Regions from separate parts of the Cupriavidus sp. GW822-FHT06G04 genome, predicted to be linked through region 1. Evidence: predicted binding sites of a transcription regulator. Region 1 holds the regulator's gene; each other region holds the start of a gene.
What was found. Region 1 encodes FNR, which switches genes on or off when oxygen is low (the NO sensors DNR and NnrR bind a similar motif). Its sites were predicted from a motif close to TTGATNNNNATCAA; they were not measured.
Positions count from the first base shown of each region.

Region 2: the regulator FNR is predicted to act here: its motif matches at 1,525-1,538, upstream of AC1RKI_RS00640 (DASS family sodium-coupled anion symporter).
Region 3: the regulator FNR is predicted to act here: its motif matches at 1,328-1,341, upstream of AC1RKI_RS24320 (OmpW/AlkL family protein).

Region 1 covers NZ_JBXALD010000007.1:355,980-359,257, forward strand. The annotation lists gene ccoG (cytochrome c oxidase accessory protein CcoG) at 1-531, shown strand, start outside; gene AC1RKI_RS18185 (hypothetical protein) at 566-778, shown strand; gene AC1RKI_RS18190 (hypothetical protein) at 775-1,020, shown strand; gene fnr (fumarate/nitrate reduction transcriptional regulator Fnr) at 1,087-1,812, opposite strand; gene AC1RKI_RS18200 (sulfite exporter TauE/SafE family protein) at 1,896-2,672, shown strand; gene scpB (SMC-Scp complex subunit ScpB) at 3,216-3,278, shown strand, end outside.
Region 2 covers NZ_JBXALD010000001.1:141,834-145,111, forward strand. The annotation lists gene AC1RKI_RS00630 (acetate/propionate family kinase) at 1-512, shown strand, start outside; gene AC1RKI_RS00635 (tyrosine-protein phosphatase) at 582-1,334, opposite strand; gene AC1RKI_RS00640 (DASS family sodium-coupled anion symporter) at 1,661-3,181, shown strand; gene AC1RKI_RS00645 (Ldh family oxidoreductase) at 3,262-3,278, shown strand, end outside.
Region 3 covers NZ_JBXALD010000012.1:148,260-151,537, forward strand. The annotation lists gene AC1RKI_RS24315 (AMP nucleosidase) at 1-428, shown strand, start outside; gene AC1RKI_RS24320 (OmpW/AlkL family protein) at 585-1,187, opposite strand; gene leuA (2-isopropylmalate synthase) at 1,605-3,278, opposite strand, start outside.

The sequences.
Region 1 (3,278 bases):
ATGGACAAGATGGCGTACCCGCGTGGCCTTATCCGATATACGTCGGAGAATGCAATGCGCCAGGGGCTATCAACATCGGAGGCGCGCAAACGCTTGATCCGGCCGCGGACGATCATCTATTCGGTGCTGTGGCTGGCGGTCGTCGCGGGCTTTCTCGGGTCATTGGCCATGCGTGAGCCGCTCAAGGTTGACATTATTCGTGATCGGGGTGCGCTGGGCAGAGAGGTCGAGGGACGCTGGATCGAAAACGTATATAGATTGCAGTTGATCAATACCACGGAAGCGCCGATGCAATTTCGTGTGAGTGCGCAGAGCGATGAACTTTCGGGTCTTGTCGTCGAGTACGATCATGCTGCCGAAGAGCTGTCTCCCACATCCAATCGCTTATTGCCGATACGGGTGCGCGTGCCCATAGACGATGCCAAACAGGGCACCCATAAGATTAGCGTTACGGTCACTGCAGAAGCCGAAGGCAGGGACGTGTCGCAGATCAAGCAAAGCACGAGTTTTATTGTCCCCCGCAATCTGTAATGCTCGAATGCAAAGCCGCGAAGAGGAGAGTGATATGACTACGAGACAGGCGAAACCCTGGTACAAGGAACCATGGCCCTGGATCCTGATGAGCGGTCCGCTGTTGGCTATTGTCGGGTGCGGCATCACGATTTGGCTGGCAAGTACTTACGCCGACGTGCCAGTTAGCGATGCCACGCGCCATGGACTGGTTGTGCAGAAAATTGACGCCGAGCGCGTTTCATCGACGCGGGCGAGGAATCCATGAGACTGCGCTGGCTCATGTGGGTGTTATGGCCCGCGTTCTTGATGGGGGGCGCCGCTACCGCTGTGGTCTTTTCCGTGGTGGACCCAGGAGAGCTGAACTTCTTCGGTCATCCGGTGGAAGCGTCGCGACATGCGGTATATACGGTCGGCTTCCTGGTGGCGTGGTTGTTTTGCGCGTTGTCGAGCGGCTTGACCCTGTACACCATGCCTGTAAATTTAAGTGACACGGATGAACTCGAGTAAGTCAAAAAAACTAGGCCGCACCGGAATTTCGGTGCGGCCCTTATTATTTGTCTCTTGTGATCGCCGCTAGCACGATCGGCTGTAGACTTGCTTGACCCCGGCAATGTCGACTATTTTTACATGTCGTTGACGAATTTGAATAAGGCCCGCTTCGGCAAAACGGGAGAACAGTCGGCTGACTGTTTCCAGTTTCAAGCCAAGGTAGCTGCCAATCTCTTCGCGGCTCATGCGGAGCACGAATTCGGTAGAAGAATATCCGCGCGCAGACAAGCGTTCAGACATGTTGATCAGAAAAGCGGCCAGTCTTTCCTCCGCGCGCATCGAACCAAGCGTTATCAGCATAACTTGATCCTGCGTTATTTCCTTGCTCATCAGCCGCAAAAACTGATTCTGCAACGAAGGCAAATGATTCGACAAAGATTGCAGGTCGTCATAGCGGATGACGCAGACTTCAGTGTCTTCGAGTGCGGTGGCATCGGACGCATGCTGCATTTCGCCGAGGCCGTCCAGCCCGATGACTTCGCCAGGCAGGTGGAAGCCGGTAATTTGTGTTCGCCCGTCCTCCATTGTGACGTGCGTCTTCAGGGTGCCGAATCGGATGGCGTAGACGGCGGTGAGCGGTTCGCCCATTCGGTAGAGCGTTTCGCCTTTGTGGACTCGCACGCGCTCCTGCACAAGCGTATCCATCTTCGCCAGGTCTTGGTGCGACATCCCGACGGGCAAACAAAGCTGACCCATGGCACACGTGGAGCAACGGGGTGACATCTCGGTGACAGGTATAGAAGTAAGCAATTGAGGTGCTCGTTTGACTGCGCTTGTATCGGGCGCGCGATGAGGCCATTTTACAATGCAGGTGACCCTGAAGCGAGGAACAGTTGCCATTTGGTGTGCTTTTAAGCGTTTTCCTTATTGCTCTGCTCGGTGGCATGCATTGCGCAGCCATGTGTGGAGGAATTGCTATTGTTGCTGAACAAAATCTGCAGCAGCAGGCGCCTGTTCTCGTCTATCGCAAACGCCAACCGTGGCTGTTTGAATTGTGCGTTATGCATGCTGGGCGAATTACGACCTATATGTTGCTGGGTGCGCTGATGGGGGCGGTAGGCGGCGTAATATGGAAGCAGGATTTTTTGCCACTACAGCGATGGCTTTACGCGGGCGGCAGTGCATTGCTTGTGCTGACAGGTGTTTTCTTGCTGTTGGGTCGCACCCTCACGGCGACGTGGATCGAGCGAACTGTCACGGCAGTCGCACAACGGAGTGGTGTCGTCGTTCGGGCGTTTGCCCGGTCGTGGCGCGGCGAGGCGCGTCAGGCGCTCCCCAATAATGGTGCGGCACCTTTTGTGCGTCGATGGATCATGGGCCTGGCCTGGGGCATCGTGCCGTGTGGCATGGTCTACAGCGCACTTAGTATTGCGTTGCTTGCGGGAAATGCAGTGTCGGGAGCGCTTGTCATGGCGGCGTTCGGTATCGGAACATTGCCTAATCTGCTCGTGATTTCGGGGCTTTCCGGCGCCCTTCGTCAGCTCCTGCGCAAGCGTGGCGTCAGGACCGTGGCCGCGCTGGTGGTGATTGGCTTCGGACTGGCGGGAATGGTGCGCGCCGCGTGGCTTCCTGACATGTTGGCACAACACGGATTTTGCTTGGTGTTCTGAATCAGCCACAACAGCCGGTTGCGGCGTGGGGCAGGAATGCCATACAATCGCGAGAACCACGGTATCGCATCGCGCCATGCTCGTGGCGTCGTCGAGCGGCGCTCCTTACACGGAGTGCCAGTTCAGGGCTCCCAGGGTCGGACATGCTGGAGCCACTCCCACAGTCCCATCCGGTTCGAATGACCTGGTCAAGCGGCCAGCGCTCATGTGGAAAACGACGCTAGATCAAGGCAAAGTTGCCTGTGCCGATATCAGTTGTTTCTTGCCGTCCTGGCCATCTTGCCCTGACGAATGTCCGCCTCGAAGGGAGAAGGCGCGACGCAAGAGGTCCGTTGGCCAGCGAAGCCTGCTGGTCTGGGCGATCTTCCTGCCGGACAGACCCGGCAAATCGATGCAAAAGACGAGGAGCTCGACGGCGCCGCAACCAGCTGGCGCGTCGGCTGCACGATGAGATGGCGGTGGCTTCGGCCTCGCTGTATCTGCAATCTCCGTTGCCCCGGGAATAGTTCGGGGCAGGTGCAAAGACAGGCTGCACGCAATCACATGAATACCCAAGAGGCGAAGATCGTCCTCGAGACCGCGCTGATCTGTGCGCAGGAACCGCTG
Region 2 (3,278 bases), on a different contig from region 1:
TGGGGCTGACCGCGCTGGACGGCATGCCGATGGGCACGCGCTGCGGCTCGATCGATCCCGGCGCGGTGTTGTGGCTGGCCGCGCAGGGCATGAGCGCCGACGAGATCCAGTCGATGCTGTACGGCCAATCGGGCCTCAAAGGCATTTCCGGAATCAGCAGCGACATGCGCGCGCTGCTGGCCAGCGACGCGTTGCGTGCGCGGCTGGCCGTCGATTTCTACGCGTACCGCGCCGCACAGGAAATCGGCAAGCTGGCGGTCACGCTGGGCGGGCTCGACGCGTTGGTCTTCACAGCCGGCATTGGCGCCAATTCGCCCCAGGTGCGCGCGCGCATCTGCGCGCAGTTGACCGGCCTGTTCGGAATCGTGATCGATGAGGCGGCCAACAACGCCAACCGGCAACTTGTCAGCCACGCCAATTCGCGCGTGCCGGTCTGGGCACTGCAGACCGACGAGGAAGGGATGATCGCGCTGTCGACCGCGCGGATCCTGCGCGACAACGGCGGACTATAGCGACATCTGGCGCATCCTTTCACCGCGTGGCGGCTGCAAAAGGGGCAAGGTGCTTGCGCAGCCGCGCGTTTACGCTTCCAGGTAGTGCGCGCGCAGACGCCCGATATCGACGCCGAGTTGCCCGGTGACAAAACGTTCGACGCCGCCGTAGGCACGCTCCATCGCATCCATCGACGCTTCCAGATACTCCGGCCGCACCTCGAGCAACGGCCGCATCGCATCGGCCGACACACCGGCCTGCGACATACCCGCGAGGATCCTGTCGTTGAAGCGCTGGTTCCAGTGATTCGATTCCAGATAGTTCGCCACGATGTCGTCCTGCTTCACGCCCAGCGCGGCGAGCAGCAGCAGCGTGGCAAAGCCGGTGCGGTCCTTGCCCGCCGTGCAGTGGTAGTACAGCGTCTGGCCGGCCTCGGCGTGACGCATGAACGTGCCGAACGCATCGCGGTAGCGCATCGGGAAATCGCGGTACACGTCGAGCATGAAACCGTGCATTTGCGCGGCGTTGCTTTCGCGCAGGCGCGGCATCAGCACATCCATCGCCATGGAGCCGTCCAGCACGGGCACCGCCAGCCAGCGGAAGCGCTCGCCGAAGCCGGCCTCGTCCGGCGACTTCTCTCCCGGTGATCGAAAGTCCACCACGATGTCAAGGCCAAGCGCGTGGAGTTTGTCCAGATCGGCAGCGCAGCCCAGCGCCGGATTGGCGCTGCGATACAACTTGCGGCGTTTGACCTGACGTCCGTCAAATCCGATCAACCCGCCCAGGTCCCGCGCGTTGACGATGGTCTCCAGTGCCAGGCACGTCCGCATGTCCGGCTTCATTGACTTGTCATTATCTGTTTGCATATCTCTCAGGCGTACTGTCGTGCACGCGTACGAAAACGTTCAGCATTGGCGTCAATTATTTCAGATCGTTCCGTCGGCGGGCACCCTGCGTCGGCGGATGTCCCGCGAACCGTTGCTACGACTGAAACAAGCCATTTAGCTTGACAAATATCGATGCCAACGCGAATTGATCCAGGACAATTCCAAACCGCTCATCACCTTGGCAGCACCCCCGTCGGCTTCACATAATGCCCGTATGTCGAACGCGGCGACCCTGCGTCGCGACACGTCCGACAGAGTGTTCCACACAAGGGATGTCAAGCATGTCCGATAACACCTCGCCTGCCCCACCCGGCAGCGCCACAGCGGCAATCGCCGCGCCCGCCACCCCCAAGTTGCGCATTCACTGGGGCCTGTATCTTGCAGTGGCCGTCCTGATCGGCGCGCTGATGATCCCACTGCCGGCCGATCTGCCCGTTGCCGGTCACCGCATGCTGGCGATCCTCGCCTTCGCCGTGGTCGTGTGGATCACCGAAGCGGTGACCTACGAAACCAGCGCCATCATGATCACGTCGTTGATGGCGGCGCTGATCGGCTTCGCGCCGATGGTCAACGACCCCGACACGATGTACGGCACGTCGCGCGCGCTTGGCATGGCGCTGGCCGGATTCTCCAACACCGCGCTCGCGCTGGTGGCCGCCGCGCTGTTCATTTCGGCGGCAATGACCGTGACCGGGCTGGACCGGCGCATCGCACTGGTCACGCTGTCGGCAATCGGCACCAGCACACGGCGCATCCTGATCGGCACCATCGCGGTGACGATCATCCTGAGCCTCGTGGTGCCCAGCGCGACGGCGCGCAGCGCCTGTACCGTGCCGATCATGATGGGCGTGATCGCCGCGTTCGGCGTCGACAAGAAATCCAATATCGCGGCGGGCATCATGATCATGGTGGCGCAGGCCACCAGCGTCTGGAACGTCGGCATCCAGACCGCCGCCGCACAGAATCTGCTGACCGCAGGCTTCATGGACAAGCTGCTTGGCGAACGTGTCACGTGGCTGCAATGGCTGATCGCCGGCGCGCCGTGGGCCATCGTGATGTCGGTGGTGCTGTACTTCCTGGTGCGGTGGCTGCTGCCGCCCGAGACCGACGCCATCGCCGGCGGCAAGGAAGCCGTGGAGCGCGAACTCGCCGCGCTGGGTCCGATGACCGGCCCGCAAAAGCGCCTGGCCGCAGTGGCCATCGGCCTGCTGCTGTTCTGGGCCACCGAAGGCAAGCTCCATGCATTCGACACCGCCACCATCACCTTCGTGGGCCTGGTGATCCTGATGATGCCGCGCATCGGCGTGATGGACTGGAAGACGATGCAGCAACGCACGCCATGGGGCACGCTGATCGTGTTCGGCGTCGGCATCAGCCTCGGCTCCGCGCTGCTGACCACGCAGGCCGGACAGTGGCTCGGAAAGTTCGTCGTCACGCATTCCGGTCTGGCCAACCACGGCACGATCCTGATCTTCGCCATTCTGGCGGCCTTCCTGATCCTGATTCATCTGGGCTTTGCCAGCGCCACGGCGCTGACGGCCGCGCTGCTGCCGATCCTGATCTCGGTGCTGCAAACGCTGCCAGGCGACATCAACAAGATCGGCATGACGATGCTGCTGGGCTACACGGTCAGCTTCGGCTTCATCCTGCCAATCAATGCGCCGCAGAACATGGTCTGCCTGGGCACCGATACCTTCAACGGCAAGCAATTCGCGCGAATCGGTATCCCGGTCACGATCATCGGCTACCTGCTTATGCTGGTGTTTGCCAGCACGTACTGGCGTTGGCTCGGCTGGATCTGACCAACGACCGCACCGCTGCCGCCGCTCGACCCTCTATCAACCCGACCCGGATCGACAACGCCCGGAAAGACGCCCCTGCCATGAAATTATCGCTCAA
Region 3 (3,278 bases), on a different contig from region 1:
TTGCGGAAATCCAGGTGGCGCTGCAGGAAGCCGTGGCCCGTGTGACAGGCCTCTCGGGCACGGAAATGAAGACGCGCATGCGCACCGGCACCGTGGTATCGACCGATGACCGCAACTGGGAACTGAAATCGAAGGCGCTGTATGCGCGTTTCAACCAGTCGCGCGCCATTGCCATCGATATGGAGAGCGCCGCCGTAGCCGCCAACGGCTTCCGCCTGCGCGTGCCGTACGGCACGTTGCTATGCGTTTCGGACAAGCCGCTGCATGGCGAACTGAAGCTGCGCGGCATGGCCAACGCGTTCTATCGCCAGCGAGTCAGTCAGCATATGACGATTGGCCTCGAGGCGATTCGCATCCTGCGCGAAAGCGGTGTCGAACAACTTCACTCGCGCAAGCTGCGCAGCTTCGACGAGCCGGCGTTCCGGTAGGTCGATCGACGAACCTGTTTTCCCGCGCGCAGAAATATAACGATCAAAATAAAAAAACGCGCGGGATCGCCGCGCGCTGTGAGCCGGGACGGGCGTCGATAGACGCCCTGGCCAAAAGACGACAATGGAAAGTGTCGTTCGGAGAATCGTAATTTCTTAGAAGCGGTAGCCGATACCGGCGCTGAACAGCCACGGGTCCAGGTTCAACGACGATACCTTGACGTTGCCGGCGTAGACGTTGGTGGAGATCCACACCTTCTTGGCATCGACGTTCAGGAACCAGTTCTTGTTGAGCTTGTAGTCCATGCCGATCTGCAGCGCGGGACCGACGCTCCAGTTGTCCAGCGTGAGACCGCCCAGGTTGGCGCCGTAGACGCGCGTGGCGTTGACGCCGGCGCCGATATACGGACGGAACGTGCCGTTGGGCAGGAAGTGGTATTGCAGCAGCAGGCTTGGCGGCAGGTGCTTGAACGTACCGATCTGCGTGCCGTCCAGGCTGACGTCCTGCTTTTGCGGAATGGTCAGTACCAGCTCGGCGGCGATGTGCGGCACGATGAAGTACGTGACGTCAACTTCCGGAATCCACTTGTTGTTGACGCTGATGCGGTCCGAAGGGCCTACGCCGCCGATCGGCGCCGCGGTGGTGGGACCCATATCCAGGAATGTGCCGCGCAGGCGGACCATCCAGTTGCCTTCAGCCTCTTCGGCGGCAAAGGCCGGGGCAGAAAGGGTGCCGATGGTTGCGGCGGCGAGCGCCATGCAGATGGAGGAGGCGAGGGGCTTGCGGCGGGCAGTAGTTACGGTGGTTACAGTGGTTGAAGTGGGTGCAGTGGTCATGGTGGTCAGGCACTAATGAGCAAAAAGTGCGACCAGTTTGTCGTTCGCGAATGCGCTGGACCTTGATGCAGGACAAGTGAATGGCAGCCGACACACATTCAACGAAGAATCGTCGTCAATGCGCGACAGATTGAAACATGGCTGGCGCAATGCCTGCGCAAGCGTGCCGATGTTTCTATTTACATGCGGATTTATTCGTGGCGTACGGGCCTCGCGGCCCGTACGCTGTGGGCTCGTGGTTGTGCACCACGCATGTCGTGGACGTCCTGCCGGACGTCTTTCCAGGTGTGCCCTGTGGGGGCAGGGCACACCGTTTTTCTTGGCAGCGGCGCCAGCCGGTCAGGCCGCCTGCGGCTGCTCGACGGCGTTTGTCGCAAGATGGCGATTCACGCCCGACACCATGGCCTTGAGCGATGCCGTGACGATATTTGCGTCCATGCCGGCGCCGAAGCCGGTCGGCGAATCGCCCACCCGTACCTCGACATAGCACGCCGCCCTGGCATCCGCGCCGCTGGCCATCGCATGTTCGTGATAGTCCATGACGCGCACCGCAATGCCCAGCCCGCGCGAAAATGCATCGACCGCGGCGTCGATCGGGCCGTTGCCCGTACCGCGCACCTGTACCGTGCGGCCGTCGCGCAGCATTTCCATGTCGATTTCCGCCGCGTGGCTGTCGGTCGATACCATCCGGTGCGATACATAGCGCAGCGGCGCCTGCACATCGAGGTACTCGCGGCGGAACAGCGCGTAAAGATCCTCGGCGCTGGCCTCGAGTCCGGTTTCATCGGTCATGACCTGCACCGCACGGCTGAATTCGATCTGCAGGCGGCGCGGCATGTAGATGCCATGCATCTGCTCCAGCAGATACGCCATGCCGCCCTTGCCGGACTGGCTGTTGACGCGGATCACCGCGTCGTAGCTGCGGCCGAGATCGGCCGGATCGATCGGCAGGTACGGCACTTCCCAGATCGCGTCCGGCTTCTGCTGCGCAAAGCCCTTGCGGATGGCGTCCTGATGCGAGCCCGAAAATGCCGTGAACACCAGGTCGCCAACGTACGGATGACGCGGATGCACGGGCAACTGATTGCAGTGCTCGACGCACTGGCGGACTTCGTCGATATCTGAAAAATCAAGCTCCGGATCGACGCCCTGCGTATAGAGGTTCAGCGCCAGCGTGACCAGATCCACATTGCCGGTGCGCTCGCCGTTGCCGAACAGGCAGCCTTCCACGCGGTCGGCGCCGGCCATCACGGCGAGTTCGGCCGCGGCCACCGCCGTGCCGCGATCGTTATGCGGATGCACGGACAGCACGATGTGCTCGCGGCGCGCCAGCCGTCGATGCATCCATTCGATCTGGTCGGCAAAGATGTTGGGCGTGCTGCATTCCACCGTGGTGGGCAGATTCAGGATCATCGGGCGCGAGGCGTCGGGCTGCCACACGGCCGAGACCGCGTCCGATACTTCCAGCGAAAAATCGAGTTCGGCCAGGCTGAAGGTTTCGGGCGAATATTCGTAGGACCAGGCGGTTTCCGGCATCGCATCGGTCAGCGCGCGGATCAGACGAGTGCCCGACACGGCCACTTCCTTGATTTCCTCGCGCGATGCATTGAACACGATGCGACGCCACGCCGGTGCGATCGGGTTGTAAAGATGCACGGTCGCGCGCCTGGCGCCGCGCACCGATTCGACCGTGCGGCGGATCAGGTCGTCGCGCGCCTGCGTCAGGACCACAATCGTGACGTCCTCGGGGATGCGGTCTTCTTCGATCAGCATACGCACGAAATCGAAATCGGTTTGCGATGCGGACGGGAATGCGACCTCGATCTCCTTCACGCCGATCTTCACCAGCTGTTCGAAAAAGCGCAGCTTGCGCGCGCTGTTCATCGGCTCGATCAGCGCCTGGTTGCCGTCGCGCAGATCGGTGCTCATCCAGCGCGGCGCACGCGTGATGGTCTGCGATGGCCAGGTCCGATCAGGCAGATCGACGACGGTGGCGGGGCGGTATTTGGCGGC